Regions from separate parts of the Erythrobacter sp. SDW2 genome, predicted to be linked through region 1. Evidence: predicted binding sites of a transcription regulator. Region 1 holds the regulator's gene; each other region holds the start of a gene.
What was found. The regulator LexA, encoded in region 1, represses DNA repair genes until DNA is damaged. The targets are predictions, from matches to a motif close to GTTCCNCNCTTGTTCT.
Positions count from the first base shown of each region.

Region 1 (10,602 bases):
CCTATGAGACCATCGGACAAGTGGAAGTCCTGCCTCGCGCAAGGAGCGAGAGCGAACTCGACTTGCCCGATATGGTCTTCACCCGGCCAACGCTGCTGCTGGTGTTCGATTCGCTGACCAACAAGCTGTTCGTGATCGCTCCCCTCTGGCCCGGCACCGGCGATCCTGACAAGGCAATCGAGCGGGCGGGCGAGCGGATCGACGAAACCCTGCGCAGGCTGGCCAAGGCGGTCCCGCTGGCGGAGACTGCGACCGACCTGCCCGAGATGGCACTGACTCCCAAACTGCGCGATGGCGAATACGCCGCCATGGTCGCGCGGGCAAAGGACTACATCACCGCCGGCGATATTTTCCAGGTGGTGCTGGCGCAGCGTTTCACATGCCCCTTCCCGCTGCCGCCCTTGGCGCTCTATCGTTCGCTGCGGCGGGTGAATCCCTCGCCCTTCCTCTATTTCCTCGACCTGCCCGGCTTTGCCGTCGTCGGCTCGAGCCCGGAAATCCTCGTCCGCCTGCGCGATGGCGAGGTTACCATCCGCCCGATCGCCGGCACCCGCCCGCGCGGCGCGACGCCAGACGCAGACCGCGCGGCGGAGGAAAGCCTGCTGGCCGATCCCAAGGAACGGGCCGAGCATCTGATGCTGCTTGATCTGGGCCGCAACGATGTCGGCCGGGTCGCGGCCAAGGGCACGGTCGAAGTCACCGCCAGCTTCACTGTCGAACGCTACAGCCATGTGATGCACATCGTCAGCAATGTCGTGGGGCAGCTCGATCCCGCCAAGGACGCGCTTGATGCGCTGTTCGCCGGCTTCCCGGCTGGCACCGTCAGCGGTGCGCCCAAGATCCGCGCCTGCGAGATCATCGCCGAGCTGGAACCGGAAACGCGTGGCGCCTATGCCGGCGGGGTCGGCTATTTCGCGCCCGATGGCAGTTTCGACAGTTGCATCGTGCTGCGCACCGCGGTGGTGAAGGACGGGGTTATGCATGTGCAGGCGGGTGCCGGTATCGTCGCCGATAGCGAGCCTGCCTATGAACAGCGCGAATGCGAAGCCAAGGCAAGCGCCCTGATTGCCGCTGCCCGCGAGGCTGCGCGCATCGCCAGCGAACCGGGATTCGGACAGTGAAGAAGACTTTTTCCCTCGCCCTACTGCTCGGGCTTGCCGCCTGCGGCCAGCAGCAGGAAGGCAAGCCCGTGACTGTCATCGAGTTCGGCGAGAACGGTGAGACCGTGACCAAAACGGACGCGCCGCCCCCCACGGCCACAGTCGCTGCCGAGAGCGCGTGCGAGAAGGTAAAGTTCGAAGGCGTCGTCCTGACGCACTGTATCGCCGATCCAGCCAAAGACACGATCCGCATGGCGCTCGGTCCCGATGGCGGCGCGCCCTATCGCTCGTTCTCGAAGCTCTCCGCAGCGGTTTCTGGGGACAGTGTCGTCTTTGCCGTGAATGGCGGGATGTTTGACGGCGCAGGCAAGCCGATCGGCTATTACGTCGAAGGTGGCGAGCGCCTGAAAGAGCTCAACACCAACGATGGCGAGGGCAATTTCCACATGAAGCCCAACGGTGTGTTCTACGGCTCGGGTGGCGAATGGCGCCTCCGCACTGCTGAGAGCTTCCTCGCCAATGTCGCCGACCGCCCGCAATTCGGCACCCAGAGCGGGCCGATGCTGCTGATCGACGGCAAGCTTCACCCGGAGATCACCGATGACGGTCCATCGAAGCAGATCCGCAACGGTGTGGGTATCGACCGCAAGGGGCGCGCCCATTTCGTCATCAGCGATGGCCCGATCAGCTTCGGCAAGCTGGCGCGGTTCTTCCGTGACGTCGCCGATACGCCCAACGCGCTCTATCTCGACGGCAATGTCTCCGCGCTGTGGGATCCCGCAAGCGGCCGGATGGACGGTCTGGTGCCGATCGGCCCGATGATCGTGGTGGAGAGAAAGAAATGAACTACGAACGCACCCTCTACCCCGAGATCGAACCCTATGACACCGGCATGCTCGACGTCGGCGAAGGCCACTCGCTCTATTACGAGCGGGTCGGCACGCCTGGCGCGAAACCGGCGGTGTTCCTCCACGGCGGCCCCGGCGGCGGGATGAGCCCGAACCACCGGCGCCAGTGGGATCCGGCGCGTTATGACGTGTTGCTGTTCGACCAGCGCGGTTGCGGCAAGTCGCTGCCCTTCGCCGAAATCGAGCACAACGACACCTGGCGCATCGTCGAGGATATCGAGCGGCTGCGCATCATGTGCGGGCACGAGAAATGGCAGGTCTTCGGCGGCAGCTGGGGCGCGACCCTTGCGCTCGCCTATGCCCAGAAGTATCCGGAGCGAACCACCGAACTGATCCTCCGCGGTGTGTTCCTCGCCCGTGAGAGCGAAAAGAACTGGCTCTACCGCTATGGCGCCAGCGAGATCATGGCCGAGCAGTGGGACAGCTTCAGCGGCCATATCCCGCAAGGCGAACGCGGCGACCTGGTCCGTGCCTATCACGACCGGCTGACCAGCGAGGACGAGGCCACTCGCCTCGCCGCGGCCAGGGAATGGTCGCTGTGGGAAGGTTCGGTCGCGACGCTGTTGCCCAATCCGGACCTGCTCGCCGACTTCGCGGAGCCCGCCAAGGCTGTCCCCTTCGCCCGCATCTGCGCGCGCTTCTTCCTCAACGATTTCTACCTCGAGGAAGCCCAACTGCTGCGCGACGCGCACAAGCTGAAAGGCATTCCCGGCATCATCGTGCAGGGCCGCCACGACATCTGTTGCCCGCCGACCTCGGCCTGGGCGCTCAAACAGGCCTGGCCAGAAGTCGACTTGCGCATCGTCTATGACGCTGGCCACGCGGCGAGCGAGCCGGGGATTGTCGATGGGCTGGTGCGGGCAACGGACGAGTTCGCGGACCAGCAAGCCTAGTAGCGAAACTTGCTTGCGCGCCCGTTCAGTGCAGCCGAAGAGCCAGCCATGATCCCAAGCTTCGACATCCTCGTCATCGACAATTACGACAGCTTTACCTTCAACCTGGTCCATTACCTGATGGAACTTGGTGCAGAGGTGCGGGTGGAGCGAAACGACGCCATCAGCGCCGGACAGGCGGTATCGAGCGGAGCAAAGGGCGTCCTTATCTCGCCCGGCCCCTGCACGCCCAACGAGGCCGGGATCAGCCTCGATCTCGTCGCCGCCTGTGCTGACAAGGGGCTGCCGCTGCTGGGTGTTTGCCTCGGCCATCAGTCGATCGGGCAGTATTTCGGCGGCAAGGTGGTGCGCGGCGGGTTGATGCATGGCAAGACCTCGCCGGTGACGCATGACGGCACAGGCGTGTTCGCCGGCCTTCCCAGCGCCTTCACCGCCACGCGCTATCACTCGCTGATCGTCGAGGACATTCCCCCATGCCTCGCGGTCAACGCGACGAGCGACGACGGCCATGTGCAGGGTTTCCGCCACACCGAACTGCCGATCCACGGGGTCCAGTTCCACCCCGAAAGCATCGCCACCGAGCATGGTCACGAATTGCTGGCAAATTTCCTCCGCCTGTGCGGGATAGACGCGAAGGCACTCGCATGAAGCACCTTCCCCTTGCCGTTCCGCACATGAGCGAGGCCGAGGCCGAGGAAGTGTTCGGTTGGATCCTCGACGGTGATGCCACGGATGAGGAAATCGCCCGCTTCCTGCTCGCGATGACCGAACGCAGCGAAACGGCGGACGAGATCGCCGGGGCCGCCCGCGCCCTGCGCGCACGCTACATCCCCGTGGCCGGGCCGGACGACGCGATCGACGTTTGCGGGACAGGCGGTGACGGGCACCATACGCTCAACGTCTCGACTGCCGTCGGACTGGTCGTCGCCGCCTGCGGCGTTCCCGTCGCGCGCCACGGCAACCGGGCGATTTCCTCGCTTTCCGGCGTGGCCGACACGCTCGAAGTGCTGGGGCTCGACATGGCTGCTGCCGGGCGCACGGCGGAGAAGACGCTGAACGAGATCGGCATCTGCTTCCTGTTCGCGCCCAACCACCATCCGGCGATGGTGCGCATCCAGCCGATCCGCAAGGCGCTCGGCCGCCGCACCATCTTCAACCTGATGGGCCCGCTGTCCAATCCGGTCGGGGTCAGGCGACAATTGATCGGCATTGCCCGGCCCGGCTATGTCTCGATCTATGGCGATGCGGCGGCGCGGCTGGGAACGGACCGCACCTTCATCGTTTCCGGCGACGAGGGGCTCGACGAATTGAGCCTCGCCGGCGGGAACGAGATGGCCGACGTCACCGGCCACGATTTCGCCATGCGGCGCGTCGACGCGACCACGGCCGGGCTTGGCCATGCTCCGCTCGATGCCATTCGCGGCGGCGACCCCGCCCACAACGCCAAGGCACTGGCGGCGCTGCTCGACGGCGAGCACAGCGCCTACCGCGAGACAGTGAAATTCAATGCGGCGGCCGCGCTGGTGGTCGCCGGCCGGACCGAGGATTGGACCGAGGGAGCAGCGCTGGCGGCTGAAGCGCTCGACAGCGGCGCGGCAAGGGCGCTCCTGGCGCGCTGGATAGAGATGGCGAAGTGATAGTACCATTGTCCGTTCGCCCTGAGCCTGTCGAAGGGCAGCCACCACGGCTCCGCAAATGCTGTGGCTGGACTTCGACAAGCTCAGCCCGAACGGATCTGGGGCACAATTGGTAATGAACAAGCTCGAGGAAATCTGCGCCGGCAAGTACACCGAAGTCGCCGCCCGCAAGGCCGCGCTGTCACCCGCCCAACTCGCCGACCGGATCGCGGCGCAGACCGAACCGCGCGGGTTCGAGGCGGCGCTGCGGGCCAAGGCGGCAGAGGGCTTCGCGCTGATCGCCGAGGTCAAGAAAGCTTCGCCCTCCAAGGGGCTGATTCGGGCCGATTTCGACCCCGCCAGCCACGCCCGCGCCTATCAGGCCGGCGGGGCGGCGTGCCTGTCGGTCCTGACCGACGAGGACTGGTTCCAGGGCCATGCCGATTATCTGGTCGCCGCGCGCGAGGCCTGCACCCTGCCCGCTTTGCGCAAGGATTTCATGGTCGACCCTTGGCAATGCGCCGAAGCGCGCAGCATGGGCGCGGATGCGATCCTGATCATCGTCGCCGCCCTGTCCGATACGCAGATGCAGGAGATCGAGGCGGCTGCGCGCGAACATGGGATGGATGTGCTGGTCGAAGTCCATGACGAAGCCGAGATGGAACGTGCCCATGCGCTGCAATCGCGGCTGATCGGGGTCAACAACCGCGATCTCAGGACTTTCACCACCGATCTCGCCACCACCGAGCGCCTCGCGCCGCTGGCGCCCGCAGGCACCCTGCTGGTCGGCGAAAGCGGGATCAACAGCCATGCCGACTGCCAGCGGCTGGCGGCGGCAGGGGTGCGGACCTTCCTCGTCGGCGAAAGTCTGATGCGGCAGGATGACGTGGAGGCGGCGACAAGGACACTGCTGGCAAGCTAGGCCCCTGTCCTACAAGGCGGGTCTCTGCCATGGAAAGAGTATGAAATCTCGCGACGGCCACTTCCTCTCCCATTCGAAAATGGTGCCCGAACCGGAGGGCCATTCTTTTTCTCCAGGACTGTGTGACAAGTGTGACATGGCCCCTGGGGAGCGTATCCTGCCGGAGGCCAGTGTATGACCAGACTCACCCATCTCGACGAGGCCGGCGCGGCGCATATGGTCGATGTCGGCGGCAAGGCCGAGACCCCGCGCATGGCGCGCGCAGGTGGTGTGATCCGCATGAGTGCGGAGGCTCTCGCGGCGATCAAGGCCGGGGACGCGCCCAAAGGCGATGTGCTCGGCACCGCGCGGATCGCCGGGATCATGGCGGCCAAGAAGACCGCCGAGTTGATCCCGCTGTGCCATCCGCTGGCGTTGACCTCGGTCGAGGTGACGTTCGACTATGTCGAGAGCGGGATCGCGGTTAGCTCCGCCGCCTCGCTGACCGGGAAGACTGGCGTGGAAATGGAAGCGATGACAGCGGCTTCGGTCGCGCTCCTCACAATCTACGACATGGCCAAGGCGCTCGACAAGGGCATGGTCATAGAAGGGGTCCGTCTGATCGAGAAGCGCGGCGGAAAGTCGGGCCACTGGCTGGCGGAATGAGCGCATCAATGCTCACCGTCGAGGAAGCGCAGGCGCGGATGCTGGCGCTGATCGCGCCGCTGCCGGTGGAGGGCGTGCCGGTCGAGCAGGCGGTCGGTCGCTATCTGGCTGAGACACTGCTGGCGGCGCGAACGCAGCCCCCGGCGGATCTCTCGGCCATGGACGGCTATGCGGTGGCCGGTCCGGGACCATGGCACAAGATTGGCGAGAGCCGCTGCGGCGAGCCATTCACCGGTGCCCTTACAGCATGCCAATGTGTCCGCATCTCGACCGGAGCGATCCTGCCGGAAGGTGCGGACCGCATCCTGATCCAGGAGGATGTCGTGGTCGAGGGAGACCGCGTGACCGCCGCCGAAGAGCCGGTCCTCGGGCAGCATATCCGCCGCAAGGGGTTCGAGTTCGCGGCGGGTGACACACTGCTCCCGAGCGGAACCCTGATGGGCCCGGCACAGCTGGCGCTGGTGCGTTCGGCAGGTCATTCGGCCGTTCCGGTCAGGCGAGTGCCCACCGTGGCCATCTTCGACAGCGGCGACGAACTGGCGAGCGATCCCGCGGCCTGTGCAGTGCATCAGATTCCGGCCAGCAACGGTGCGATGCTCGGCGCTATGGCCGCGGCGCTGCCGTGCAAGCTTACACTGGGCGCGCCCTTGCCAGACCGGCTCGATGCCATTGTCGCCGCGCTCGAGGCGCAGAGCGATGCCGACCTGCTTGTATTGACCGGCGGGGCTTCGGTGGGCGATCACGATCTCGCCCGGCCAGCGTTGTTGGCCGTGGGGGCGGAACTCGACTTCTGGAAAGTCGCCATGCGTCCGGGAAAGCCGCTGATGGTCGCCCGTCGTGGCAGGCAGCTGGTGCTGGGCCTGCCGGGCAATCCGGTTTCGGCCTATGTCACAGCGGTGCTGTTCATGCTCCCCGCGCTGCGCCACCTTCTCGGCGCGGCGGACTGCCTGCCCCAGCCGATCATGCTCCCGCTGGCAGTGGAATGCCCTGAAGGCGGCGCACGGCGCGAGTTCCTGCGCGGGTTCCTGGGACCGGACGGCGTCATCCCTGCACACCAACGCGACAGCAGCGCGCTGCTGACGCTGGCCCGATCGAACCTACTGATCGACCGGCCCACTCAAACCGACGTGACCAAAGCGGGAACGTCTGTTCCGTGCTACCTGTTGGAAACTGGCGGAATTGCTTGACTTGCCGAATCGGGTTGCCTACTTGTTCCGCATTCGTTCGCATCAGCGATCGAAATGGGAACAGGCCATAGGGAGCCGCCGGACATGCTGACCGCCAAGCAGCACGAACTGATCCGCTTCATCCAGCAGAAGCTGGAGGACACCGGAATTTCGCCTTCGTTCGAGGAAATGAAGGAAGCACTCGACCTCAAGAGCAAGTCTGGCGTCCACCGCCTGATTTCCGCCCTGGAGGAACGCGGCTTCATCCGCCGCCTGCCCAACCGCGCCCGCGCGCTCGAAGTGCTCAAGCAGCCCGAGGATGCGGTCGGCGGCGGCAAGCCTGTCAACGACATTGTCGGCGCCCGCATGGCTGCACCCAAGGCAGCGCTCCAGCCGGCCAACGACATTATCGAGGTCCCGCTCCATGGCCGTATCGCCGCTGGCGTGCCGATCGAGGCGCTCGAAGGGCAGACGTCGATGCCGGTGCCTGCTGCGCTGCTCGGCCCTGGTGATCACTACGCGCTCGAGGTATCCGGCGACTCGATGATCGAGGCGGGAATCTTCGACGGCGACTATGCCCTCGTGCGCAGCACCAGCACGGCCCGCGACGGCGAGATCGTGGTCGCGCTGGTCAACAACGAGGAAGCGACGCTCAAGTACCTGCGCCGCGAGAACGGCAAGATCGTGCTCGATCCGGCCAATGGTTCCTACGCGCCACAGGTGTACGAGCCGCATCAGGTCGAGGTTCAAGGCAAGCTCGCCGGGTTGCTGCGCCGGTATCACTAGGTTACCCCGCGGGGAGCGGTCCTGTCCCCGCAGCGAGGCACGCCCGCCTCACCGCCGCTCCCCCATTTTTTCCGGCACTTCTCCCTTTTCGCGTGGCCTGTAGGGTCCCGGCTCGACCGGTTTCCACCAGCCATGCTGCCCCTCGCTCATGGCCACGCTGTCGAAGCGCTCCTGCTCAAGGAACAGCGCCAGCCCGCCGGACAGTCCGAGAAATTTGCGGTCCACCTTGAGCCACAAGGGCTGACATGAGCGCGGCAACCAGCGGTCGGCAATGACGATATCCGCCCGCTCGCAGGCCGCCGCCAGGGCCCGTTCCTCGATCCGCTCGCGGCTGCGTGCCATCATGATGTGCCACGGCCGCCCGCCCCGCCTGAGCGTGAGCACGCAGAAGTCGCGACTGCATCGTGCGCCCGGCCAGTCGGTGATCGCGACCGGCTCGCCTTCCATCCCGGCCAGTTCCATCAGGTTCTCGCGCGCATAGTCCGACCTACCCTCGCGCAGCATGATCAGCCGACCGTCCTCGACAATCCCGACATGCCGCCCGTCGCCCGAGACCAGCACGTCCGGCGTCGGCGTGAGGGCCAACATCGCCGCCGCCACACCTGCGGGGACCAGTCCCACCAGCCGCTTGCGCCCCTGCCACAACGCCAGCCACAGCCCGCCAAAGACGAACAGTGCCAAGGTCCCCAGCTCCATTTGCGGCATCAGCTTGACCGCGCCCGGCTGGTCCGACGTCAGATGCGCGATACCAAGCAACAGATCGAGCGATTGCCCCGCGAGCCACCAGAACGGCGCGCCCGCCCCGACAAGGTCGAATGCCAGTGCAATGGCGATCAGCGGCATGGAAATGAATGTAACCAGCGGGATCGCCACGACATTGGCCAGCGCACCGTAGATACCCGCCCGGTGGAAGTGGAACAAAACGATCGGCATCAACGCGATCTCGATCACCAGCCCGGTTACCAGCAACATCGCTACACGCCTGCCGCCGTGCGCTAGCCAGCTCTCTTCACGCGGCGCGAGAAAAGCCTTGACCGGAGCGGAATTGTGCAAGGCGACAATTGCCAGCACCGCGCTGAACGACATCTGGAAACTCGGCCCCACCAGCGATTCCGGCCATAACAGCAGGACGAAGCCCGCCGCCACAGCTACCATCCGCAGCGACAGCGCCTCCCTGCCCAATGCCAACGCAATCAGCACCAGCACCGCTGCGGCGCAGCTTCGCACCGTCGGCACCTCTGCCCCCGTCAGCAAGGTATAACCGATCCCCGCCGCCGCACCCACCGCCGCCGCCACGACCGGCAACCGGGCCCGCAGGGCCAGCCATGGCCAGAGCGCCAGCAATTTGATCGCCAGCAGGTAGGCCGCTGCGATAATGGCGCTGACATGCAGGCCGCTGATCGACAGCAAGTGGGTCAACCCGGCATCGCGCATGGCCTCTTCGTCGGCGTCCGAGATCGCGCCCCGGTCCCCGCTGGCAAAGGCAGCAGCGATGGTTCCGGCCGATCCGCCCAGCCGTTCCCTGACATGCCCGGACAAAGTCCGCTGCACCGAGGCGATCCCGCTCGCCGGCGGCGGCGTCGCCACCACTTCGATATCGCCGATCACCGATCCGGTCGCCGCGAGGCCGTCGAACCATGCCCGTCGGGCAAAATTATAGGCACCCGGCACCAGCGGCGCACCCGGTAGCATCAGCCGCGCCCTCAGCCGCAGCACCGCACCTTCGCGCAATTCCGATAATGCCTGCTCCTGCGGGACATTGACGCGGATTTTCTGCGCTTGCCCGGTTGCGGCATCGCGCACCGCCATTACCAGCCTGATCCGTTCCTCGGCGGGCTGATCCTCGCGCTCCAGCACCTTGCCCTGGTACCATTGCACTGTCGGCGCAGCGATCGGTTCTGCCCCGACCATGGCTGAGCGCGCCCAGATCAGGCCCGTTCCGAGACCACTCGCCAGGCCCATCGCCAACATTGCCATGGCAATATGCGGCAATGCGCCTCGTCGGAGCAGGAACATCCCGGAAGCGGCCAGTAGCGCCGAGAAGGCAATCGCAGCGATCCACGGCGTGGGTCCCGGCAACCAGAACCACAGCCCTATCCCGGCAGCCAGCGTCACCGCAATCCACGGGGCTCGGTCGAACCCCGCAGCGCCAAGTTCCTGATCCATCCACGCCACTTTGCTGGACAAGCGCCAGCGTGAGTGCCAATGGCTCTGCTGCAATGCAGCATGGCCTGACCCGGGGCCGCCCCCCGGCTCACCCCCGGCGAGCGGAACTGCTGGTGTCATACGGGTCACCATGGACCGAATAGGAAAGGAAGCCACGCAAGATGGCAAGCAATAGTGGTGCAGCGCCGGTGGTAACCCGCTTTGCGCCGTCTCCCACCGGCTATCTGCACCTTGGAGGCGCGCGCACGGCGCTGTTCAACTGGCTGTTCGCCCGTCACCACGGCGGCAAGGTCCTGCTGCGGATCGAGGACACCGACCGCAAGCGCAGCACGCAGGATGCGATCGACAAGATCATCGAGGGGCTCGACTGGCTCGGGCTCGATTTCGATGCCCCGCCGCT
Region 1 is NZ_CP090370.1:1,689,943-1,700,544, reverse strand. It holds gene trpE (anthranilate synthase component I) at 1-1,121, shown strand, start outside; gene LY632_RS08295 (phosphodiester glycosidase family protein) at 1,118-1,945, shown strand; gene pip (prolyl aminopeptidase) at 1,942-2,901, shown strand; gene LY632_RS08285 (aminodeoxychorismate/anthranilate synthase component II) at 2,950-3,549, shown strand; gene trpD (anthranilate phosphoribosyltransferase) at 3,546-4,538, shown strand; gene trpC (indole-3-glycerol phosphate synthase TrpC) at 4,654-5,439, shown strand; gene moaC (cyclic pyranopterin monophosphate synthase MoaC) at 5,614-6,084, shown strand; gene LY632_RS08265 (molybdopterin molybdotransferase MoeA) at 6,081-7,271, shown strand; gene lexA (transcriptional repressor LexA) at 7,356-8,036, shown strand; gene LY632_RS08255 (ComEC/Rec2 family competence protein) at 8,085-10,322, opposite strand; gene gltX (glutamate--tRNA ligase) at 10,364-10,602, shown strand, end outside.

Region 2 (10,602 bases), 1.4 Mb from region 1:
ATTGAAACCTGGTAAAGGGTGTCCTCGCTTGATCTCGCGTTCTTCGCCTCGTGGACGTTGGAGAGGCTAGTTGTCAGGAGAACGTCGCCACTTGGCAAGGTTCGCGCGAGCACTTCCAATGTCGCGTGATCCTCGAGGACGAGAGTCGTCTCCAAGCCGCTTGCGTCAACAGTTTGCGATGCCGGGGCCAACGCGCGACGTTGCCACCGCCCATCGGCCTTGCTTCGCCGCTTCGCTGCCTTCTCATCGCGAGGTGCATCTGCTGGTACCGCGGCGTCCGCGGCCTTTGCCTTTTCCTTGGCTACCTCGGGGTTCTCGGCATCTTCCCTCGGCTCGACCTGTTCGTAGACAGCTGCGTCGACCGTGATCTGCACCTTGCTGCCCGGCGCAATGCATAATGACATCCCCATCGAGGCCGGCAGCATCGCGTTAGACATGCTCAGCGGATCATCAGCATCCTCGTCGGAGGCGTCCTCCGCTTCGTCCCCGCCAAGGTCAGCAGGGGACCGTTCGGCGCGCGGGAACAACATGCCTTGCATGTAGGCGAGGCTCATGCGCCCTTCGATGATCTCGTCCGCGTGGGTCCCGCTGGGTCCGGGCTTGCCGAGACCCGGCCCGATGAGCCTGCGCCGCGTTTCGCGAAGGATCTTGTCCCTGCCTAGCATTCAATTTCCCCCCTACGACGCGCCATGGTTGGCGGCCTTGCCGGTCAGTTCGGCGACAGCTTCGCGGGTCGCGACCAGTGTGAGGCCGTGGTTCGCGCGCGAAATTCCCTTGTAGGCGCTCGAGGCAAAACCGTGCTCCTGCCCCAGTCCTGCCACGCAAACGAGCGGTCGTTCCAAGCCCTTGAAGTCTTCGATCGTCGCAACGAGTACACAGTCACGAGGTTTCCCGCCAAGGGCCCGCTTGCTCAATGCTTCTGACCGCACGTTCTTCGAGTCGAGGAGGTCCACCGCCTTGTCGATTTCAACACTGCTAGGCACCAGCAACGCGATCGAGTTTCGCGGCAGTTGCTCATCGTCACTCAACCATTTTCGGACCGCTGCAACTGCCCGGGGAAGGATTTCGCTTTCGGCCTCAACCAGCTGAAGGTCGACGATCCCGCTATCAGGCTTGCTGCTTGGCTTGCCGACATCCGCTCCCGCCAAGAGCTTGATTGCCTCGACGATTTTTCCCGCGTTGCGGATATTGTTCTTGAGGTTGGTCGCAACACCCTTGGACTTGAGGTAGTCGAGGCAATCCTGATCCACCGGGAAACTCGGGGAGACCTGGTAATTGGGATCGCCGAACCAGCGCCAGCGACCGTTCTCCCAGCCTCCTGTCAATACGCCGTCCACGAGGTCGATGCATTCTAAAGAGCAAAGGTCTTGCCCTTCGTCGACCACGAGCACGTCCCATGTTTTCCCTTGATCGTGAAACCTCTGGACCTCGTCGATCGTGGCGACGGTAACCCCGCTGGGCAATCCCTGGTTGGACAGGAAACCAGCCAGGTAGCTGCTGCGGGTCAGGAAGAGAACCGAGCGCCCCTCTGCTTCTTCGTAACGTGCGCAAGCGGCCGCTACGAACGTCTTGCCGGTACCCGCGCCACCCGCGACGAGTATCCGTTCGTTCTCGGAAATGGCGTCAAGCTTTTCGTATTGCTCGTCGGTGAACTGGTAGAGCCTTTGCTCCATGTCACGCAGCTGGCTGTTCAGAGAAGGAACGCGTTCGAAGTTCGGCCGCAGCGAATCCGAGATCGCCTTGACCAGCTGCGGCGAGAGCTCAACCGCGTTCCTTTGCTTTGATGCCCAATGGTCATAAGCCCTCGCCAAGAACTTCTTGAACGAGTTGTGACCCTTGCAGTCTTCTTCGTAAGCCGTGATCTCGTCTGGATGCTCGGGCAACAAGGTTGAGCCGTCGTTGGCGAGCCTAGGGATATCGGTAAACACCACCGCCCAACCGCGGGGCACTCCGTGCAACTCGCGGTAGAACTTGGGATTGAGGTAGTTCTTTTCCAGCGAAAAATATGCAGACTTGGCCTGCTCGGCGGGGCCTTCCTTCTTGCGGTTCGTTTCGTTGTTGCGGTTGGTGAATTCCCACATACCGTCCTTGCATGCGACCCGACCGCCCTTCACCTCGAGAAGGAGAATACCGCGCCGCCCGACCAGGAAAAAATCCGCTTCGCCCCATCGCTTGTACTCGTGGTGGCCGATGTTGAGTGAATGAAGCGCAACGTCGTAGGCACTAAAGCCCACTTCCGTGAGAAATCCGAACACCCTCCGCTCCGCAGCGGAATCGCACCCTAGGATTTGCGCAGGAATTAGCCTCATGTACCCCCGAGATCCGGTGCTCCCCGAATGCCAAGTGAAATAGGCGGGGACTTGTTAAGAACCGTGCAAGAGATTGGTAACCCGGCTAGTTTTTTTACTCAAGCCGGGTTCCCATGCTAATTTTCCTTGTCGCAATACTAAACCAAGCAGGAAGGAAGGCAGCACCACGAACTCCAACGGCCTTCGACATCGATCAACTGAAAAGTCGAAAACGGGGCGAAACACCTGGACCGCCGTCAGGCCCCGTGCTAGCAAACTAGGCATGACTCTAGACACCACGACTCTCGACAAGGACGGGACGACCGCGGCCCCGCTGACTTCCGCCGCAGAACCGACGACGACTCGTTCGATATATTCCGCGGTCGACTTGTTCGCCGGGTGCGGCGGGCTCGGCACCGGGCTCGAGAACGCCGGCTTCACAACGGTCTTCGTTAATGAGCTCGATAAGGACGCGATGGCAACCTACCTGCGCAACCGCGGGCACGAGCTCGGCGGCATGCGTTTCTCTGACAATGCCGACCTTCGCTGCCACGACGCGCACGAGCTCAAGGGCAAGCGGCTCGAGAAGCTGGTCAGCGATCTCGGATCGATGAGCGAGGTCGACTTGCGCTTCGAGCAAGCCAGCCTTTGCAAGCTCAGCAACCTTGACCTCGTTGCCGGCGGCCCTCCTTGCCAAGGATACTCGGGCATCGGGATCAGGCGTTCTTACGCGGTCGACAAGGAAGCCCTGCCTTCCAACCGGCTTTACGCGAGAATGACCAAGATCATCGACCGGCTTCGTCCGCGCATGTTCCTGTTCGAGAACGTGCGCGGGCTCTTGACCTCCCGTTGGACGCGCGAGGGTTCGCGAAAGATCTTCCCGGATGTCTTGGAAGAATTCCGCAAGATCCCCGGCTACGAGGTCCGGTGGTCGCTGGTCTACGCCAAGGATTACGGAGTTCCGCAGAACCGGCCGCGCGTGCTGCTCGTCGGAATTCGCAAGGACGTTCTCGAGGCCTGTAGCTTCCTCGACAAGGACGCGGACGCGGAAGACGCTGTCGCATGCGGGTTCTTGCCGCCGCCGAACCCGGGAGCGTTTCCCGACCTCGTCGACCTGCTTGGCGACCTCATCGATCCCAAGATCACGAAGATCCTGCGGAGCGGTGCATTTCCCGCCGGTTCGTTCGAGACCACTGCGTACCCGCGCAAGCCGATGAACGAATTGCAGGAGGGTTTTCGTACCCCGCCAGCCTGGGCCGCAGCACGGGCAGGCAAGCTGACGGAGCAAGAGTACAGTAAGCACAAGCGCGAGATCGTCGAGAAGTTCGACTACATGCTGGCGAACGGCGGCGAGATACCCGCCCATGCGCAAACCAAGAAATTCTCGCAGCGCGTCTTGAAGCCGCGTTGGGGGAATGGCGAGCCGAACATGACCGCGACCTCGCTTCCGGACGATTACGTCCATTTTAGCCAGCCGCGCATCCTAACCGTGAGGGAATGGGCGCGGCTCCAGATGTTCCCCGATTGGTACGAGTTCTCGGGCAAGCGTACGACGGGTGGTATCCGGCGGGCCGGTAACCCGCTCGAAGGTAACTTCGACCGCGAAGTTCCCAAGTACACACAGATCGGCAATGCCGTGCCCGTTGGCCTCGCCGAGGCCGTCGGCAAGCATTTCCGGAAGGTTCTCGACGAGGCCGTGGGCACCCGTGCTTGAGAAGAGCGACACGGACGTCGGCGATGTCCTCGCCACGTTCACGCGACACGAGATCGAGGTGGCACTCTTGGTCCCCACCGAAACGGGGCTGAAGAAGTCGATCATGGATGCGACCGCCAACGTGCGGGATTACCTCCTGTCGACCGGCATCCATGATTTCGACGACCAGGCGCAAGGCCCGGAGAACAAGGTGGTCCGCAGGGCCTACTTCGTCGAGCCCGATCGCCTCGTGGAATCGACGGTGTCCCTGTATCGTCCCCAGACGAAGTCCGGTGATCCGCGCATCTGGTTTGCCCTCCTCGGGCGCTACGCCGATCCGTACAACCTGCTCGCCGTCTTCGAACAAGAGGGCGACCTCTACGTTGTCAACGCGAGCCGACCCGAGGTCTTGGCCTCGCTCGACATTGCTGGCAGCCCCCTTGGGCATATCGCGGCAAAGTATCGACATGGCGAGGACCCTGTCGTCGGCGAATTGCTCGATGCGCTGAGGGAGATTTCCGCGCAGGGGTTCGTTCGCACGCTGCGTCCGGGCGACACCGGCGTCGGCATGACGTTGGAGACGTTGCTCGGCATCGCTGCCAATGCCGAGAAGACGCCCGACTTCAAGGGGATCGAGCTCAAGGCGAAGCGGATCAAGCGGGCTCCCACCAGGTCCACGCTCTTCTCGCAGTCGCCCGATTGGACCGTCAGCCCGGTCGGCTCGGCGTGGAACCTGCTCAGCACCTTCGGCTACCATCGCAACGGCAAGCTTCGCTTGAATTGCGAGATCAACGCGAAAGCACCAAACTCCCTCGGCTTCATGCTGAGCGTCGACACGGAAAAGGACTGGCTGAAGCAGGACCACGTCCGGGCCGAGGAAGAACGGCGCTCGCACGTGGTCACTTGGCCGCTCGAGGTCTTGAGGGGCAGGCTTCGCGAGAAGCATCCCCAGACATTCTGGGTCGGTGCGCGCTGCCGCGGTAAAGGCGCAGACGAGCATTTCCATTACATGCAGGTCGAACACACGCGCGCCCCGAACGTCCGTAATTTTCAAGCGCTCTTGGAAAGCGGCGTGATCTCGGTCGATTACCTCATGAGCCAGAGGGGCGAGAAGCAACTGGTCAGGGACCACGGCTACCTCTTCAAGATCAAGCAGAAAGACTTCCCGGCACTGTTCCCGCCATCCAATGTCCATGTCCTCGCCTGACACGGTTCTGGGGGCCGGCGAAAAGCGAAAGCTGACGCTCCTCGCGGCCGATCTCGCGGACTGGTACCGGCAGGGTGGAGGTCGATCCTTTCCATGGCGCGAACCGGGTACGCCGCTCTACCAGCTCGTTTGCGTGGAAGTTTTGCTCCAGCGGACACGGGCCGAGACGGTCGCGAGCTTCTACCACCGGTTCTTCACCCGATTCCCGGGTTGGCACGAACTCGCGGACGCACCAGCCGAAGAGCTCGAGGAGTTTCTCAAGCCGCTCGGCCTATGGAAACGCAGGGCCGCCTCGTTGCGCGCACTCGCGGCCTATGCTGCCGATCACGACGGCAAGTTTCCTAACCGTTACGAGGATCTCCTGCAGGTGCCTGCCGTTGGCCAGTACGTGGCTCACGCGATCTTGATGTTCCAGAATGGAGAGAGGTTTCCGCTCATCGACGTGAACATGGCGCGCGTGGTGGAGCGTTTCGTTCGTCCGCGCAAACTTGCAGACATCCGGTACGATCCTTGGCTTCAGCAAGCTTGCAAGTGGCTCGTGAGGCGAGGCAACCCGACAACGATCAACTGGTCTGTTCTCGACCATGCCGCGTTGACCTGTCGCGCTCGCAACCCCGACTGCCAGTCTTGTTTCGTCTCCAATAGGTGTGCGTTCAAGGCTGCCTAGGACCCTCGCGAGGCACGGTCGGCTTAGCAAATGACGCCAAGTAGGTTTCGACCTTCTCGATCGTTCGGCGCCGCGGTCGCCTCCCGAGCCTAAGGTCCAGAACGAAGCGGGGGTCACCGACTGCTCGCCTCCCGAAGCGCGTCGCGGACATCCGCGATTCCCGCAAGTGGCACTCGATCCTATCCAGCAGCTTCATGTCGTCCTCGACTCGCCTCGCTCTTGCGTTCTTCTTTTGTTCTTAGTAGGAAGATCCCATTGAGTCTAGGAAATTTCCTTCACCCCGGTGTCGACCGGAAGGGACGCGAGCGATGGAACAAGTACGAGAAGAACTCGATAGGCTGATCCAGCAAAGGCGGCTGGGATACTCCGCGATCTCTCGCATGATTGGACGTAACTCCGCGTATATCCAGCAGTTCATCAAGCGAGGATCTCCTCGTCGGCTCGATGATAACGACCGGCGAACGCTGGCAAGTTTCTTCGGTGTCGATGAGCAGGTCCTAGGTGGCCCACCGTTGCCGGCCCGCGACGGCTTGATCGAGATCCCGGTGCTCGATGTCGATGCATCGGCCGGTTTCGGGGCGATTGCCGAGAGCGAAACGGCGCATACCCGGTTCGGCTTCGACGAACGGTGGCTCAAGCGACTTACCCCGGCGAAGAGCCCCAGCCTCTCGATCATCCACGTCTTGGGCGATTCCATGGAGCCCACGCTCAGCGACGGCGACGAGGTCATGGTCGATGCGTCTGACCACGGTTCTCGCCTCCGCGACGGGATCTATGTCCTGCGGGCCGACGATGCCCTTGTCGTAAAGCGCGTCACCCTCAAGCCCGGTGGACGCAAGATCACGATCAGCAGTGACAATCCCGCCTACCCCAGCTGGGACGACGTCGACCGGTCAGGAATCCAGGTGGTCGGCCGCGTGATTTGGTTTGGTCGCGCCATTTGATCATTTCGACTTGATCCTGTGCGCGGGATCATGGCGTCGTTGGCAAACCCTCGACGAAATCTACCAGTTCACACGCGACCTTGAACTTGTTGGCCACCGAGCCTCGCGTGACGTTATTCGTATTTGCCTCGTTCCCATGGGCAATGTCATTGCGCCACTTGATGATCTCGTTCACTTCCTTTTTGCGCTCATCAGCCTTGACCCAGCCGTCGAATTTTTCTCCCCAAGAGGGGTCGAATTGGTCGAGTATCTCGCGGATAGCATCGGCCTTCATGTTCTTTGAGTTCGGCCAACCCGTTTCAACGTATCGCCTCACCCTAGTTTGAGAATTTGCGGTTACGTGTTCGAGCAATATTTCCTTGATCGCTTGCTCGAGATACCCGGAGATGAGCACGCAGTTGTATTTCGCCCAATGCGCTTGGAGCTCAAGCTCAAGGGCGACGTCATCGGCAGTTCCGACGTCCTTCTTCAGTAGCTCGGTTATCCGTTGGCGATACCTAATCCGGTTCGCGACACGAGCGACCATGGATCAATCCCCAAATATGGCTCGGGCGCGTTCGAGACGCTTCTTGACCCGGTCCGTATCGTTCACGAACTCTTCGATTGACCATTGATAGTCGGGGTCAGCCTCAAGTTCTTGAAGCTTGGCCTTCAATTGCTCTGCGTCGGGCTCAGGGTGCGCAATAAGGTATGCGTCATAGCCTGCCATGACGGCATCGAACCGCGAAACGGTAAGCGTGTTCCCACTTCGTAGGCCTTCACGGCCGATCGTATTCGCTACCCAGGTCGTGACATCCCGAAATGCTTGCGCGACTTCCTCGACCTTCTCCGTAGACATCTCTCGATGCTCCTCCATGAAGGTGTCCAAGAAGCGCGGCATCGGGGACTTGTAGCCATCGAGATTTTCCTTCAGCGCTACGAAGCGAAGGATCAGTTCCATGTCTTTTAAGCGCGAGTGCGGTTTTCCGAACAGTTCGCGCCATGGCTCGAAATTGTTTAGATCCCGGATCATCGTGTCCAGCGGGCCGTAAAAGATGCTCGTCCGGATTTCGTGCGCCTGTAGAGGCTTTCCCGAGGTGTTCAGGCGGCGGAAAATTTGCACGATTGCCTGATTGTATTCGTGTCCCCGTTCTGGATCATCGTGAGTCGGATCAGGCTTGATAACGATCGAATGGAGCACCGCGTCAGCAAGTGCCCTAGCATCGCTATCGCTCAAGACCTTCGAAGTCGGCGCCTTCGCTACATCTTTCGAGAAATAGCAGCCCCTAAGATCTTCCTGGATTTCCTTACCCGTAAGGTAGAACTTTCCATCCATGAAATCGCCGAGCGAGCGCAGTCGTTGCTGGCCATCGACTATGTTGAGGCTCTTGGTCTTAGCATCCTGTGCCAAGAACACGTTCGGCACTGGCAACCCGAGAATAAGGGATTCGATGAAGCGAGATTTCTCCGGCCCGTTCCATACGAACCCACGCTGGAAACCTGGAATGTAGATATCTCCGCGCTTGAGCCTCTTGACCAGACCTTCCACGTCAGAGTCCCATCCATAGCTGCTAACATTGTAGCGCTTCGGTGGCTCCGGGAGTTCCTCAGATTCCTCGTCTACTTCCTCATCGTCGAATTCTTGCTCCTCGCTGTCAGCCGCATTTTGCAACTCAGCTTCGTGCAAATCATCGCTCTGTGACTCTTCACCTTCAGCCAAGGTGCATCTCCATCAACATTCATCGTCCAAAAAATGACCCTTTGCTAGTCTGAATTTCCCTTGTCGAAAAGCGATCTTTCCCAAGCAAAGGAGAAGGCTGATGGGCATTAGTCGAAGCGGCCCTGGGAGACGCCATCGGCAGCACCGACGATCGCTAAATCCCGATCTCGAAAGGCTTTACCCTTTCCTTTGTCAGTTCGGACTTGTCACTTGCAGGCGAAGCGCTGCCAACATCCTTGTCTTGTGATAGGCCCCTGGCCGCTGCCGCCTTGAGCCTTTGCGTTACTTCGAGGGCCGATGCTTTCTCGCCGCTGTTGGACTTGATAGCCCGGCCGAGTTTTTCGGCATTATCTGCAATCAGCGTAAGGCCGTCGCGAAGCCGGGTGACCGTGACCAGGAAGGTCTGCCGATTGGCGAGATTGCGTTCGCGGCTGTCCATCACCGCGATCCCGCGATCAGAGGTCAGTCCCTGCGCCATATGCGCATTGAGGGCATAGGCGAGGTCCATGCGTTTGAGCATGGGGTCGCCGCGGCTCAGGCGGAGCTCTTTGCCCGCTGATGTCTCCACCAATATGCCCTTCGTATCGATGGCCACTATCCTCGCCTGGTCGGCGTTGAACAGCCCGCGCTTGTGGTCGTTGTCGGTCCAACGGATCTTGTCACCTTCGATGATGGACAGCGATTTGCGATCGAAGAGCGACAACCGGCTTTCGTTTGCGCCCGGCCGCAAGCGCGCGGGATTGAACTTGCGAAGACGCCCTTTCCTGTCCTCAAGCACGAGATGCTTGCGGGCATGGTCGATGGTCTTGACGGTGTAGTCGCCCTTGGAGAGTTTCTGGGTGCTGTCGCGCGACCGAAAGTTGAGGACCATGCCTGGTTGGTAAGTGCGAAGATAACGCAGCTCCTCGTGTGTCACATTCACCCGCGAATGAACGGTCAGCCGGCCCGATCGTGGGCCGAGCTCGCCGTTGGCCTTGAGTCCGCGCTGGACAGCCTCGTTGACCGCAGACCGTAAGGCCCGTCCCGACGCGTAGATCGACGTCCGATCCCGATCCGCCGGGCTGAGCGAAAGCCACTTTTCGGCAGCAACAATCGCGCTGTCCCCACGAGCCTCGATGGTTGAAGGAGCAAGAGCCTGGAGCGCATCGTCGATTCGTCCCTCCTGCGCGGCGGCCTGGGCTCGCCGCAGTATGGGATCGCGGGCGCGTAAATTCACATCCATGTTGGCGCGCGCGATCCCGGCCTGCTGTACGAGGTCGAAGGGCTTACCGGCATCGACGGCACCTAGCTGTCGCTTGTCGCCGACGAAAACAAGGCGATGAACGTCTGCAAGGTTCGCCAGCCGTACCAACTTGGCCTTGTCGTCGTTCGACACCATCGAGGCCTCATCGAGCACCAGGACATGGTCTCCGAGCGCGCTCCGAGCCTCGCCAAGCAGGGAGGCATTCCCCGGCTCGTGCAGAAGCCTGCCCCATTGCGCGAGAAAGCGGGCGATGGTCATCGAACGGATGCCGGTGTCGCGCTCGAGCATCTGGACGAGCGTGTTCTGCACGGCGAGCCCCAGCACCTGCTTGCCTTCCTCGCGGAGCAGCTGGGCGACCGGCTTCATCACGCTGCTCTTGCCCGCCCCGGCTATGCCCTGGATCGCTACGATCCTGTCACGCGACGAAAGGACAAGGCTCGCCGCATCCTCCTGCCCTTCGTTGAGCGAAATTCCGTGGTTGATCGCAGCAACAGCCTGAACCCGTTCTGCAGCGTCCGTCCGATCCAGGATGGGCGACACCGCACCTCGTCCCTGGTCGACATTCGCGAGAATGGTGCTTTCAAGGTCAAGCGCCTCCCGGCTCGCCAGCCAGCCCTTGTGCTCGCCTTTGCCGGACTCGAGTGCGCCGCTTCTGACCAATGCGTTCACACGGGTTTCGACGTGGTCCACCGTTGTCGGCAGCCCAAAATCGAGCGCCGCCTTCAGCAATCCCTCACGGGGAAAGGCTGCCTCGCGCTGTGAGAGATGACGCACCGCAGAGGCCACGGCCTGTGCGGCCGCGATCGTCGGTGCATCCTGCTTGAGAACATGAGCAGGGATCAGCGGATTAGCTGGATCGCC
Region 2 is NZ_CP090370.1:170,164-180,765, forward strand. It holds gene LY632_RS00845 (hypothetical protein) at 1-554, opposite strand, end outside; gene LY632_RS00850 (nuclease-related domain-containing DEAD/DEAH box helicase) at 678-2,255, opposite strand; gene LY632_RS00855 (DNA cytosine methyltransferase) at 2,572-4,002, shown strand; gene LY632_RS00860 (MvaI/BcnI family restriction endonuclease) at 3,995-5,188, shown strand; gene LY632_RS00865 (hypothetical protein) at 5,175-5,855, shown strand; gene LY632_RS00870 (S24 family peptidase) at 6,164-6,799, shown strand; gene LY632_RS00875 (HEPN domain-containing protein) at 6,828-7,325, opposite strand; gene LY632_RS00880 (DUF262 domain-containing protein) at 7,329-8,498, opposite strand; gene mobF (MobF family relaxase) at 8,653-10,602, opposite strand, start outside.
Region 2: a site for LexA is predicted at 6,079-6,094, ahead of LY632_RS00870 (S24 family peptidase). Genes of this name have one in related genera too.

Region 3 (10,602 bases), 240 kb from region 1:
GGAGACGGTGCGCCAGTTGCTCGCCCGGCTGGGCGATCCGCACAAGCGGGTCCCACCGACCTTCCATGTCGCCGGAACCAACGGCAAGGGCTCGACCTGCGCCTTCCTGCGGGCGATGCTGGAGGCCGAAGGTTACCGCGTCCATGTCACCACCAGCCCGCACCTGGTGCGCTACAACGAGCGCATTCGCCTCGCCGGGAAGCTGATCGAGGACGACCACCTCGCCGCGCTGCTGGGGGAGGTTCTCGAACAGATCGATGGGCTCAACCCCAGCTTCTTCGAAGTGACCATAGCTGCCGCCTTCCTCGCCTTCAGCCGTGAGCCGGCCGATGCCTGCGTGGTCGAGGTCGGGCTCGGCGGGCGGTTCGATGCGACCAATGTGCTGGGGCCGGAGGTTCTCGCCGCCTGCGGCATCGCCGCGCTGGGGATCGACCACGAACGCTTCCTGCTCGCGCCCGAGGAAGGCGTGCCGACCGAGCCGATGGCGCGGATTGCATTCGAGAAAGCGGGGATTGCCAAGAAGGGCGTGCCGTTGGTTACCATTGCCCAGCGCCCGCTAGAAATGGCGGCCATTCGGGCGGTGGCCGATCGGGTTGGCGCGCCCGTCACTCTCGCGTGCGAGGCACCCGATGTGCCAATCGCCCTGCCAGGGCAGCACCAGCGGGTGAATGCCGGATTGGCTGCGGCAATGCTTCGCGCGCAGCAGCTCGTGCCTATAGCCGACGCAGCCATCGAAAGGGGCATGGCCGATGCCCGGTGGCCCGCGCGGCTCCAGCGCCTTTCGTCCGGGCCGCTGACCGGTCGGCGCGAGGTCTGGCTGGACGGGGGGCATAATCCGTCTGCGGGGGATGCATTGGCGAAGCACTTTGCCGGGCAGCGATTTCACCTGATCGCAGGCATGATCGAGGGCAAGAATCCGGCCGCTCTGACCAAACCGTTGGCGGACATGTTCGTGAGCCTGTCAGTCGTACCGGTTCCCGCGCATGATTGTTACCCGGCCGAAGCGTTTGGCACGGGGGCAAGGGCCAATCCGGATGTTGCCACCGCAATCGCAGCCCTGCCCGACGACGGCCTCACGGTCCTGATCGCCGGCTCGCTCTACCTCGCGGGCGAGGTGCTGCGGCTCAACGACCAGATACCCGACTAGCTTTCCGCAAGGTCGACCAGACGCGGCCGCATGGTCAGCCAGCCTAGCAACGCGACCAGCACCAGCAGACCCAGTACGAAACCGACTGACTGCAACCCGCTGAAATTGTCCTTGAAACGCCAGTGGACGGTAATCGCCGCCAACGCGATACCAAGGCCCGACCCGCGTGGAACGACCTGCTTTGCGTTGCATCGCGGGCATGCATAGGTCCTGCCAAGCCCCCACAATAGCAGCCGTGGCGGCATATCAGCCTTGCACTTCGGGCAGACCGGAAAGCCGAGCTTCATGGAGTTATTTCGCCTCCGCCGCCACCGCTTCCGGCGCCACCACGCCCGCATCCTTGCCCAGCCGCGCCTGCCGCACCCATTCCACCACGCACAGCACCACGGCGAACATGCCCATGGCGGTCGTCAGCAGGAACACGCTGAAATAGCCCTGCTCCTCGATCATCTGGCCCAGCGCTCCGCGCCCCAGCGTGCCCACGAGCAGGGTGAGCGAGGACAGCAGCGCATATTGCACCGCGCTGTACCCCTTGGCGACGATGCTGGAGAGGTAGGCGACGAAGGCCGCCCCTGCGATACCGACAGCGATGTTCTCGCCCGCGATCGCCATCATCAGCTTGGCCATTCGCGCGTCGCCCCCGAGGTGCGAGACCAGCCAGGTGAAGCCGGTGATATTGCTCACCGCCTCCATCACCGCGCCGCCACGCGCCAGGTCGGCATAGAGCAAATTGGTCGCCGCGGCGAGAAACGCCCCCAGCGTCAGCGTCAGCATCCGGCCCAGCACCGTGAGCAGGTAGCCCCCCAGCGCCAGACCCAGCATCAGCGCACCGACACCGAAGAACTTGGAGGCAACCGCCACCTCGTCCTTCGAATACTGCAACTCGTCGAGATAGAACGGATAGGCGAAGCTGCCCCAGATCGAGTCCGTGATGCGATAGGTCAGGACCAGCGCGATGACGATGATGATCGCCCAGCCGAGCCGCCCGATCAGGTCGGTCAGCGGCAGCACCAGCGCGCGATAGAGGTGGTCCATCACGCGGTCCGCGCCGGTGAGGGCGGGCTTGGCCTCGGTCAGGAGCCCCTCGCCCGATTTCTCCTTGCGGACCAGCCAGGCGGCAATCAGCGCGGGCAGGACCACGGTCGCCAGCACAACCAGCGGACCGAAGGTGGTGATGAACTCGACCGAATCGGGCCGCGTCTCTGGCGTCGCCGTCAGCGAGCGGACCATGAAGCTGCCGACCGTCAGCAGCGCCCACAGCCACAGCGCGGCAACTGCGCCCAAGGACCACGCCCGGACACGCGGGCTGAGCTGGCCCACACCGCGCAATCCGTGCGGATCGGCCTGGTTGGCTTCGGCGAGGTTATCGGCCTTCGCGTCCGTGTCAGGGGCCCACAGCCCGACGAAGCCGACCACCAGCAGGATCGCGCCCATGGTGAGGTAGACCGTCGGCCAGCTGGTCCGCTCGGCCATGAACAGCGCCAGGGCCCCGCCGACCAGCGCCGCGATGCGGTAACCGAGCTGGTACACGGTGGAGAGCATGTCGATGGTCGCGACCTCGTCTGCCACATCGACCCGCCAGGCGTCGATCACCACGTCCTGCGTCGCGCTGGCAAAGGCGCCCAGCCCGGCGAGCAGGCTGAACCAGCCGAGCTGCGTCAGCGGGTTGAGCATCGACAAGATAACGAGGAACGCCCCCAGCATCAGCTGCGCGGTGACGATCCACTGCTTGCGCTTGCCCAGCCGGTGGAGCAGCGGCAGGTCGATCCGGTCAAGCGCGGGCGACCACAGGAACTTGAAGGCATAGGCAAGCCCGATCAGCGAAAAGACCCCCATGGTCTCCAGATCGACCTTGGCGTCGCTGAGCCAGGCGTAGAGCGTGCCGAGCAGCAGCGCATAGGGCAGGCCGGCGGCAAAGCCGAACAGCAGCATATAGCCGGTCTTGGGCTGCCCCAGCGCGCGGATGACGGCACGCCAACCGGGTTTCGCTTTTGCTTCGCTCATTGCCACAACTCCCTCTTGTCCCTTCCCTAACGTGCGCCTGCGCCAAGGGAAGCCCTGCCCTAACGCGCTTCCACCGCATCGTGTTGGCGTGTAGGGGCGCGGCATGACCCGTGCTTACAACCATCCCGGCAAACCACAGCAACCCAAGCCAAAAGCTGAACGGGCCGCCGATCGCCCCGAAGGCGACCGCATCGCCAAGCTGCTCGCCCGCGCCGGTGTCGCCAGCCGCCGCGAGGTCGAGCGGATGATCGCCGAGGGCCGCGTGGCGGTCGGCGGCAAGGTGATCGATACCCCGGCGACTTTTCTTGAGAGCCTGAGCGGCGTGACGGTGGACGGCAAGCAGGTCGGCAAGGCCGAGGAAACGCGCCTGTTCGCCTTCCACAAGCCGTCGGGCCTGCTGACCGCCGAATACGACCCCAAGGGCCGCCCGACGATCTATGACGCGCTGCGCAATGCCTTGCCCAAGGATGCCGGGCGGGTGATGCCGATCGGGCGGCTCGACTACAATACCGAGGGGCTGCTGCTGCTGACCAATGACGGCGAGTTGAAGCGGCGGATGGAGCTGCCCTCCAGCGGCGTGCCGCGCACCTACCGCGCCCGCGCGTTCGGCGAGGTGACGCAGGAACAGCTCGAAAGCCTGATCGAAGGGATTACAATCGACGGCGTCCGCTATGGCCGGATCGATGCCAATATGGAGCGCAGGACGGGGCGCAACCAGTGGATCGAACTGACCATCACCGAAGGCAAGAACCGCGAAATCCGCCGCGTGCTGGAACACTTCGGGCTGGAGGTCAGCCGGCTGATGCGCACGTCCTACGGCCCGTTCGAACTGGCCGACCTGCCGCGCGGCCAGGCCGCCGAAATCCGCAAGGGCGATCTCGCCCGGTTCCTAAGCACGCTGAAGAAGGCATGAGGATCATCGCCGGGGAATGGCGCGGGAGGAAACTCGTCGCGCCCCGGGGGGACAACACGCGCCCCACCGCTGACCGCACGCGCGAAACGCTGTTCTCCATGCTCGCCAGCCGCCTCGGCAGCTTCGAAGGGCTCTCGGTGCTGGACCTGTTCGCGGGATCGGGCGCGCTAGGTCTGGAGGCACTGTCGCGCGGGGGGGCGCAGTGCCAGTTCGTCGAGCAGGACAAGGCCGCGCTCGAAGCGATCCGCGCCAATATCGCAGGGCTCGGTGCGCGCGACCGGGCGAGCGTGACCGGCGGTTCGGTAATGAGCCTCGGCCCGGCACGCGGCACGGTCGACCTCATCCTCGCCGATCCGCCCTATGAGACGGGGGCCGGCGAAGTCGCGCTCGACAAGCTGCTGCGATTGGGCTGGATCGGCCCCGCGACCTGGATCGCGCTGGAAACCTCAGCCAGGGAAACGCCCGAAGTCAAAGGTCTCGAAGTGGAATCGGAACGCAAGGTAGGGAAGGCGAAGCTGACCATCCTCCGCCTTCCCACCCCCTGAAACGCCGCTATTGCGGTTCGGATTCGGGCTGTTTGTCCTTTTGCGTCATGGCATCGGCGCGTTCCTGGAGTTTCTGCTCGATCTGCTCCCAAGCGGCGACGCGCTGGGTTTCGTCCATGCCGGCGAGCTTGACCTTGTATTCGTCGGTCAGCAGCCAGAAGGTCTCCTGCCGCGGCGGCGGAAGCGAGCGGTAGTATTCCTGCACGTCAGGGGGCCACGCTGCCAACGCAGCCTGCTGCTCGGCAGACAGGCCCGGCGCAGGTGCCTCTGCCGGAGGCGCGCCGGGTAGTGAGCCATGATGGTCCGGCATGCCATCGGGCATGCCTTGGGACAGCGCAGGCGCGGCCAGGGCACCTGCGCACAGGATAACGAGAGACGAATTACGCATGGGATACTCCTTTGACTGTTCCCGTGCGCGACGAACGCGACCCGCCTCTCAGGCGAGGCACCTCCGCTATCCCAGTTGCTTGCCGCGTCGGCAACCCCACGCCCCGAGGCCCATCGCACGGCACCTTCCTTCCGCCAGCTTCGGTGCTGCAAACGGGGCGAGCGGTTCGTCGCAGGCATGAAAACGGGCGAGTGCGCCATGGCACACCCGCCCGTCTTGCGCAGGCGAAGCTGTAAGGTGGCTCCCCAAGTTCGCCGCGCATGGGAGCCGAAGCAGTGCGCCGATCAGTCGTCGTCCGGCTGATAGGTCGCGGCGGGATAGTTGCCCCAGTTGAGACCGGCTGCACGCGGGTTGATGCAGCCATCTGTCATTCCCTCGTCCATGCAAACATCGACAATGTATTCGCCGATCCTGACCTTGGTCGCCTTGCCCTGGGCATTGCGCTCAACCACTTCGGCCTTCACCTTTGTGGTATAGTCTTGCTTGTCGGCACGTTGGGGGCGGTCTGCCGTTTGCGCCGTTGCCGCGGCGGCGGTGAAACTGATGATGGTCAGGGCACTTAACGTTCCAGCGATGATGTTCCTCATTTTCCAGGTCCTTCGATCTTGGTTGGTCGTTTCCGTCCTTGTTGAATCAATGAAGGGCCCCTGCCTTGGTTCCGCGCAGGTCTTGCAAGGCGAGGCTTGCCCCCCTGCCCCATGTTCCCTAACTGTTCACCAGCAGCATGACCGACAACACCGCCCCCTACCCCCTCGCCCTCGCCGCCGGTGACACCGGCCTGCCGCCCTATGCGGAGCGGCTCAATCTGCCCCAGCGTGAAGCCGTGCTGACCAGCGAAGGCCCGGTACTGATGCTGGCCGGGGCGGGAACGGGCAAGACCGCCGCCCTGACTGCGCGGCTCGCGCATCTGATCGCCATGCGCAAGGCATGGCCGAGCGAGATCCTGTGCGTCACCTTCACCAACAAGGCGGCGCGCGAGATGCGCCACCGCGTCGCACAGCATATCGGCGATGCGGTCGAGGGGATGCCCTGGCTCGGCACCTTCCATTCGATCTGCGCCAAGATGCTGCGCCGCCATGCCGAGCTGGTCGGGCTGGAGAGCAACTATACCATCATCGACACCGATGATCAGCTGCGTCTGCTCAAGCAGCTGATCCAGCAGAACGAATTGGACGAGAAGCGCTGGCCCGCGCGGCAGCTCGCAGGGTTGGTCGACGGGTGGAAAAACCGCGGCCTCAACCCGGGCGATCTCGATGCCATCGACAACGAAGCCTATGCCAATGGCCGGGGGCAGCAGTTCTACCAGCTCTATCAGGACCGGCTGAAAGCGCTGAACGCCTGCGATTTCGGCGACCTTCTGCTCCACATGCTGACGATCTTCCGCAAGCACCGCGAGGTGCTGGAGCAGTATCAGCAGCGCTTCAAATACATCCTGGTCGACGAATACCAGGACACCAACGCCGTCCAGTATCTGTGGCTGCGGCTGCTTGCGCAGGCGCGCAAGAACATCTGCGTCGTGGGGGACGACGACCAGTCGATCTACAGCTGGCGTGGCGCGGAAGTGGCCAACATCCTGCGCTTCGAGAAAGATTTTCCGGGCGCGAAAGTGATCAAGCTGGAGCAGAACTATCGCTCCACTCCGCATATCCTCGCCGCCGCATCGGGTCTGATCGCGTCAAATAGCCAGCGGCTCGGCAAGACGCTGTGGACCGAGGTCAACGCCGGCGAGAAGGTCCGCGTGATCGGCGTGTGGGACGGTCCCGAGGAAGCGCGCCGGGTGGGCGAGGAGATCGAGCGGGTCGAACGCGAAGGCGTGCCGCTGGACGAGATCGCCATCCTCGTTCGCGCCCAGTACCAGACCCGCGAGTTCGAGGACCGCTTCATCCAGATCGGGCTCAACTACCGCATCATCGGTGGTTTCCGTTTCTACGAGCGGGCCGAAATCCGCGATGCGCTGGCCTATCTGCGGGTGATCGCCCAGCCGCAGGACGATCTGGCGTTCGAGCGGATCTACAACCAGCCCAAGCGCGGGCTCGGCGCGAAGACGCTGGAGAAAATGCACCAATATGCCCGGCGGGCGAACCTGCCGCTGGCGGCGGCGGCTCTGCAACTGGCCGACAGCGACGAGCTGCCAGCGCGCGCGGCAGGGACCATCGGCGGGCTGATGCGGCAGTTCCTGCACTGGCGCGAGCGCGCCGAGCAGCTTGCCCCCTCCGACCTGCTGCGCGAAGTGCTGGAGGAAACCGGCTACAACGCCATGCTGGAGGCGGAGAAAACCACCGAGGCCAAGGGGCGGCTGGAAAACCTCTCCGAACTCGCCCGGGCGATGGAGGAATACGAGACGCTCGGCGATTTCCTCGAACACGTCAGCCTGGTGATGGACAACGACGCCAGCCCGGACGAGGAAAAGGTCACCATCATGACCATGCACGCGGCCAAGGGGCTGGAGTTCAACCACGTTTTCCTGCCCGGCTGGGAAGAGGGCGTGTTCCCCAGCCAGCGCGCGCTCGATGAAGGCGGGCTGGCGAGCCTCGAGGAGGAGCGGCGGCTGGCCTATGTCGCCATCACCCGCGCCCGGCGGCGCTGCACCATCCTTCACGCCGCCAACCGCCGCATCTACGGCCAGTGGACCAGCAGCATTCCCAGCCGTTTCATCGAGGAACTGCCGGCCGAACAGATCGAGCAGGAAACCACCCTCACCGGCGGTGCGTCGCTCTGGCGGGCGGGACTTTCCGAACAGGACGACCCCTTCGCCCACGTAATGCGCGACCGGCCCGACCGCTCGCAGCTACGCGGCCCCGGCTGGCAGCGGGCCCTGACCAGCGGCTACGAAACCCGGCCAGCGGTGGTGAAGGAAAACCACCGCAGCGCCGCCAGCTTCGCCGCCAAGGCTCGCACAGACATCGCCATCGGCGCGCGCGTGTTCCACGACAAGTTCGGTTACGGCGTGGTGACGGACCAGGAAGGCAACAAGCTGGAGATCGAGTTCGAGAAGGCCGGGGTGAAGCGGGTGATCGACAGCTTCGTGACGGTGGCTGGCTAAGGAGACTTGGAGGTTGGCTCGATCTCTGGTGACGCAACGCAGACAATTTTCTCGTCGCCGCCCTCATAGTCCAGATGTCTAAGAAGAATTTTCCGTTCGCCCTTGGACCACCGCCAATCAGAGTTGTCGTCCTCCAGCAAGGGTAAGTCAGGCTCGCCTTCACCGTAGACGTCCATAAATCGCTTCTTCAACGAGGTCGCATCTATGGCGGTTCGGAATCTGTATTCAACAATATTGCCTGATCCCATCGCTGTTGGGTTCATCATAAACTCTGGGTTACACCACGTTGAGTTTCCGCTATCATCCTTCTCAATAACCTTCACGTCATCGGGAAATTTGATTCCGATTGCTTGTGATGCGTCTTCGAAAGCGGCGCTGGCCGCAGCTTCCTCTGCAGCAAGCCTTGCATTCCGCTCTTCCGGGGTTTCCCTAACTAGAAAATACAGTCCGGTCAAAACCATCGCCATCAAGCTTAAGCCGACATAAAGCTTAGGCCGAAACTCTTCCCATTCAGCTTCAGCTATTCTTACTTCCTCAATTCTTTTGGCATCGAGTTCCTCGGCTTCTAACCTAAGCTGTTCGGCATGCTCGCTCGCAGCAAGAATTTTGGCGCTTTCCTGACGATCGGGTTCAGCAAGTGCGTCATCTAGAGAATCAAAAGTTTGGTCGGCAAGAACAAAGCGATCAAACAATTCATTTCTTGTGATACCGTAATAATCTGAAAGCCATAACCTGTAAGGGTCACTCTTAAGATTTCTTTCACCCTGAAAAACCGCATCTGCTCGAGTGTTACCCTCACTACCAATTGATTCAAAACCCACCTTGCCTTGATAATTTTTACCAAAAATAGCCATTAATGAACCAATAAGAGTAACAAAGCAAGCAACTATTAGGTGGTTTTGCCTTCTTTCCATGAGATCTAAGTTCGCAACATCACCTCCTCCGACGTTACCAACACCCGGAACATAGGTAGATGGGGTCGATATAGAAACGTCCATGTTGAAGGCTATCAGGACGTATATTGCGCCAACTATGGCGATCAGTATGCCTATCGAGCGCAAGTTCCCCTCCCCAAGCGGTCTGATCTGAATATCTGCCAGCGCTTACGACTCAATGCGAGAACATTTCTTTCACATACTGTCCCATCAAATGATTTTTGAGCTCACGATGCCAAGCAAGTTTACAATCCCGCCCGAATGGAATTTTGCCGAGGCGTCTATTGCTCATGAGTTGAGGCAATGCGACGACATACCAAAACCCCCGCCGGGGGGTGCGGCGGGGGTGTGGTGGCGGAGAGGGGAGAGGAACTCTCCGCCCGGGGGAAGCCTGCTCGCTCAGGCGCTGAGGATCGCGACCGGCGAGGTGGCGAGCGCGAAGGCGAAGGTGTTGAGCGAAGCCACCAGCGCACCGGCGAAAGCGAAAATGTTGAACCTGGTCATGGCGGATCTCCTATCCTTGGGTTTCCTGTCGGGCGGTGGACCGTTCCATCGTCGTGAAACCCAGATACGCCTCACGCTCTGCGGCCGCTAACACTACTCCTGCATCTGTGTTATGCAGGAATGCATAACCCCTCTGGACCGAGGCGAAGTGCCGATGCTCGACTGGAACGACCTGCGCTATTTCCTCGCCGTTGCGCGGAGCGGCAGCACGCTGGCCGCCTCGACCCAGCTGCGCGCCAGCCAATCGACAGTGTCGCGCCGGATCACCGCGCTGGAGGCGCAGCTGGGGGTCCAGCTGTTCGTCCGCAGGCCCTCGGGATACGAGCTGACCCCGCGCGGGCAATCGGTGCTGCCGGCGGCGGAAAGTGTCGAAGCGGCGATCCTCAATTTCTCCGATGGCGTGGCGGCGGAATCGCGGCGGCTGGCGGGCACGGTGCGGATCTCGACGGTAGAGTCAGCCGTCAACGCATGGGTCATTCCGGCGATTGGCCTGCTGCGCGGACAGCACCCTGAAATCCGCGTCGAGATCCTCACCTCCGAGCATTATGTCGACCTGGCCCGTGGCGAGGCCGATGTGGCGGTGCGCTTCGGCCCCCGCCCGACGCAGGAATCGCTGGTGGTGCGGCACCTGCTCGACATGCTGGAGAGCTTCTACGCCACCCATGAGATGGTCGAGCGGCTGGGCATGCCCGCCAGCGTCGAGGACCTCGCGCGCTATCCACTGGTCGCCTCGACCGACGATACCAACATCACCAACCGCTGGATCGCGCAGCACCTGCCCGATGCGGAGATTGCCCATCGCTCAAGCTCGATGTCGAGCATCAGCGCAGCGGTGCGTTCGGGCCTTGGCGCGGCGATCCTGCCGTGCATGATGGCCGATGGCATGCCCGGCCTCGTGCGCCTGCTACCGCCGATCGAGGAACTGACCACGCCCGGCTGGATGGTCACCACCGACACCGCCCGACGCCAGCCGCATATCCGCGCGGTGATTGACCTGGTGGTGGAACAGATCCAGCAGACCCTCGCTCGCCGCCCGCCACATCTGGCCGTGGCGCAGGCGGCTTAGCCCAGGCTAGGCCTCCGCCGGCTCCTGCGGGGCATCGACCGGGCGGCGACCGGCCCA
Region 3 is NZ_CP090370.1:1,453,756-1,464,357, reverse strand. It holds gene LY632_RS07175 (folylpolyglutamate synthase/dihydrofolate synthase family protein) at 1-1,147, shown strand, start outside; gene LY632_RS07170 (hypothetical protein) at 1,144-1,290, opposite strand; gene LY632_RS07165 (MFS transporter) at 1,439-3,151, opposite strand; gene LY632_RS07160 (pseudouridine synthase) at 3,255-4,064, shown strand; gene rsmD (16S rRNA (guanine(966)-N(2))-methyltransferase RsmD) at 4,061-4,609, shown strand; gene LY632_RS07150 (hypothetical protein) at 4,617-4,997, opposite strand; gene LY632_RS07145 (hypothetical protein) at 5,282-5,584, opposite strand; gene LY632_RS07140 (ATP-dependent helicase) at 5,722-8,040, shown strand; gene LY632_RS07135 (hypothetical protein) at 8,037-9,101, opposite strand; gene LY632_RS07130 (LysR family transcriptional regulator) at 9,634-10,545, shown strand; gene LY632_RS07125 (sterol desaturase family protein) at 10,552-10,602, opposite strand, start outside.
Region 3: a site for LexA is predicted at 5,698-5,713, ahead of LY632_RS07140 (ATP-dependent helicase). Genes of this name have one in related genera too.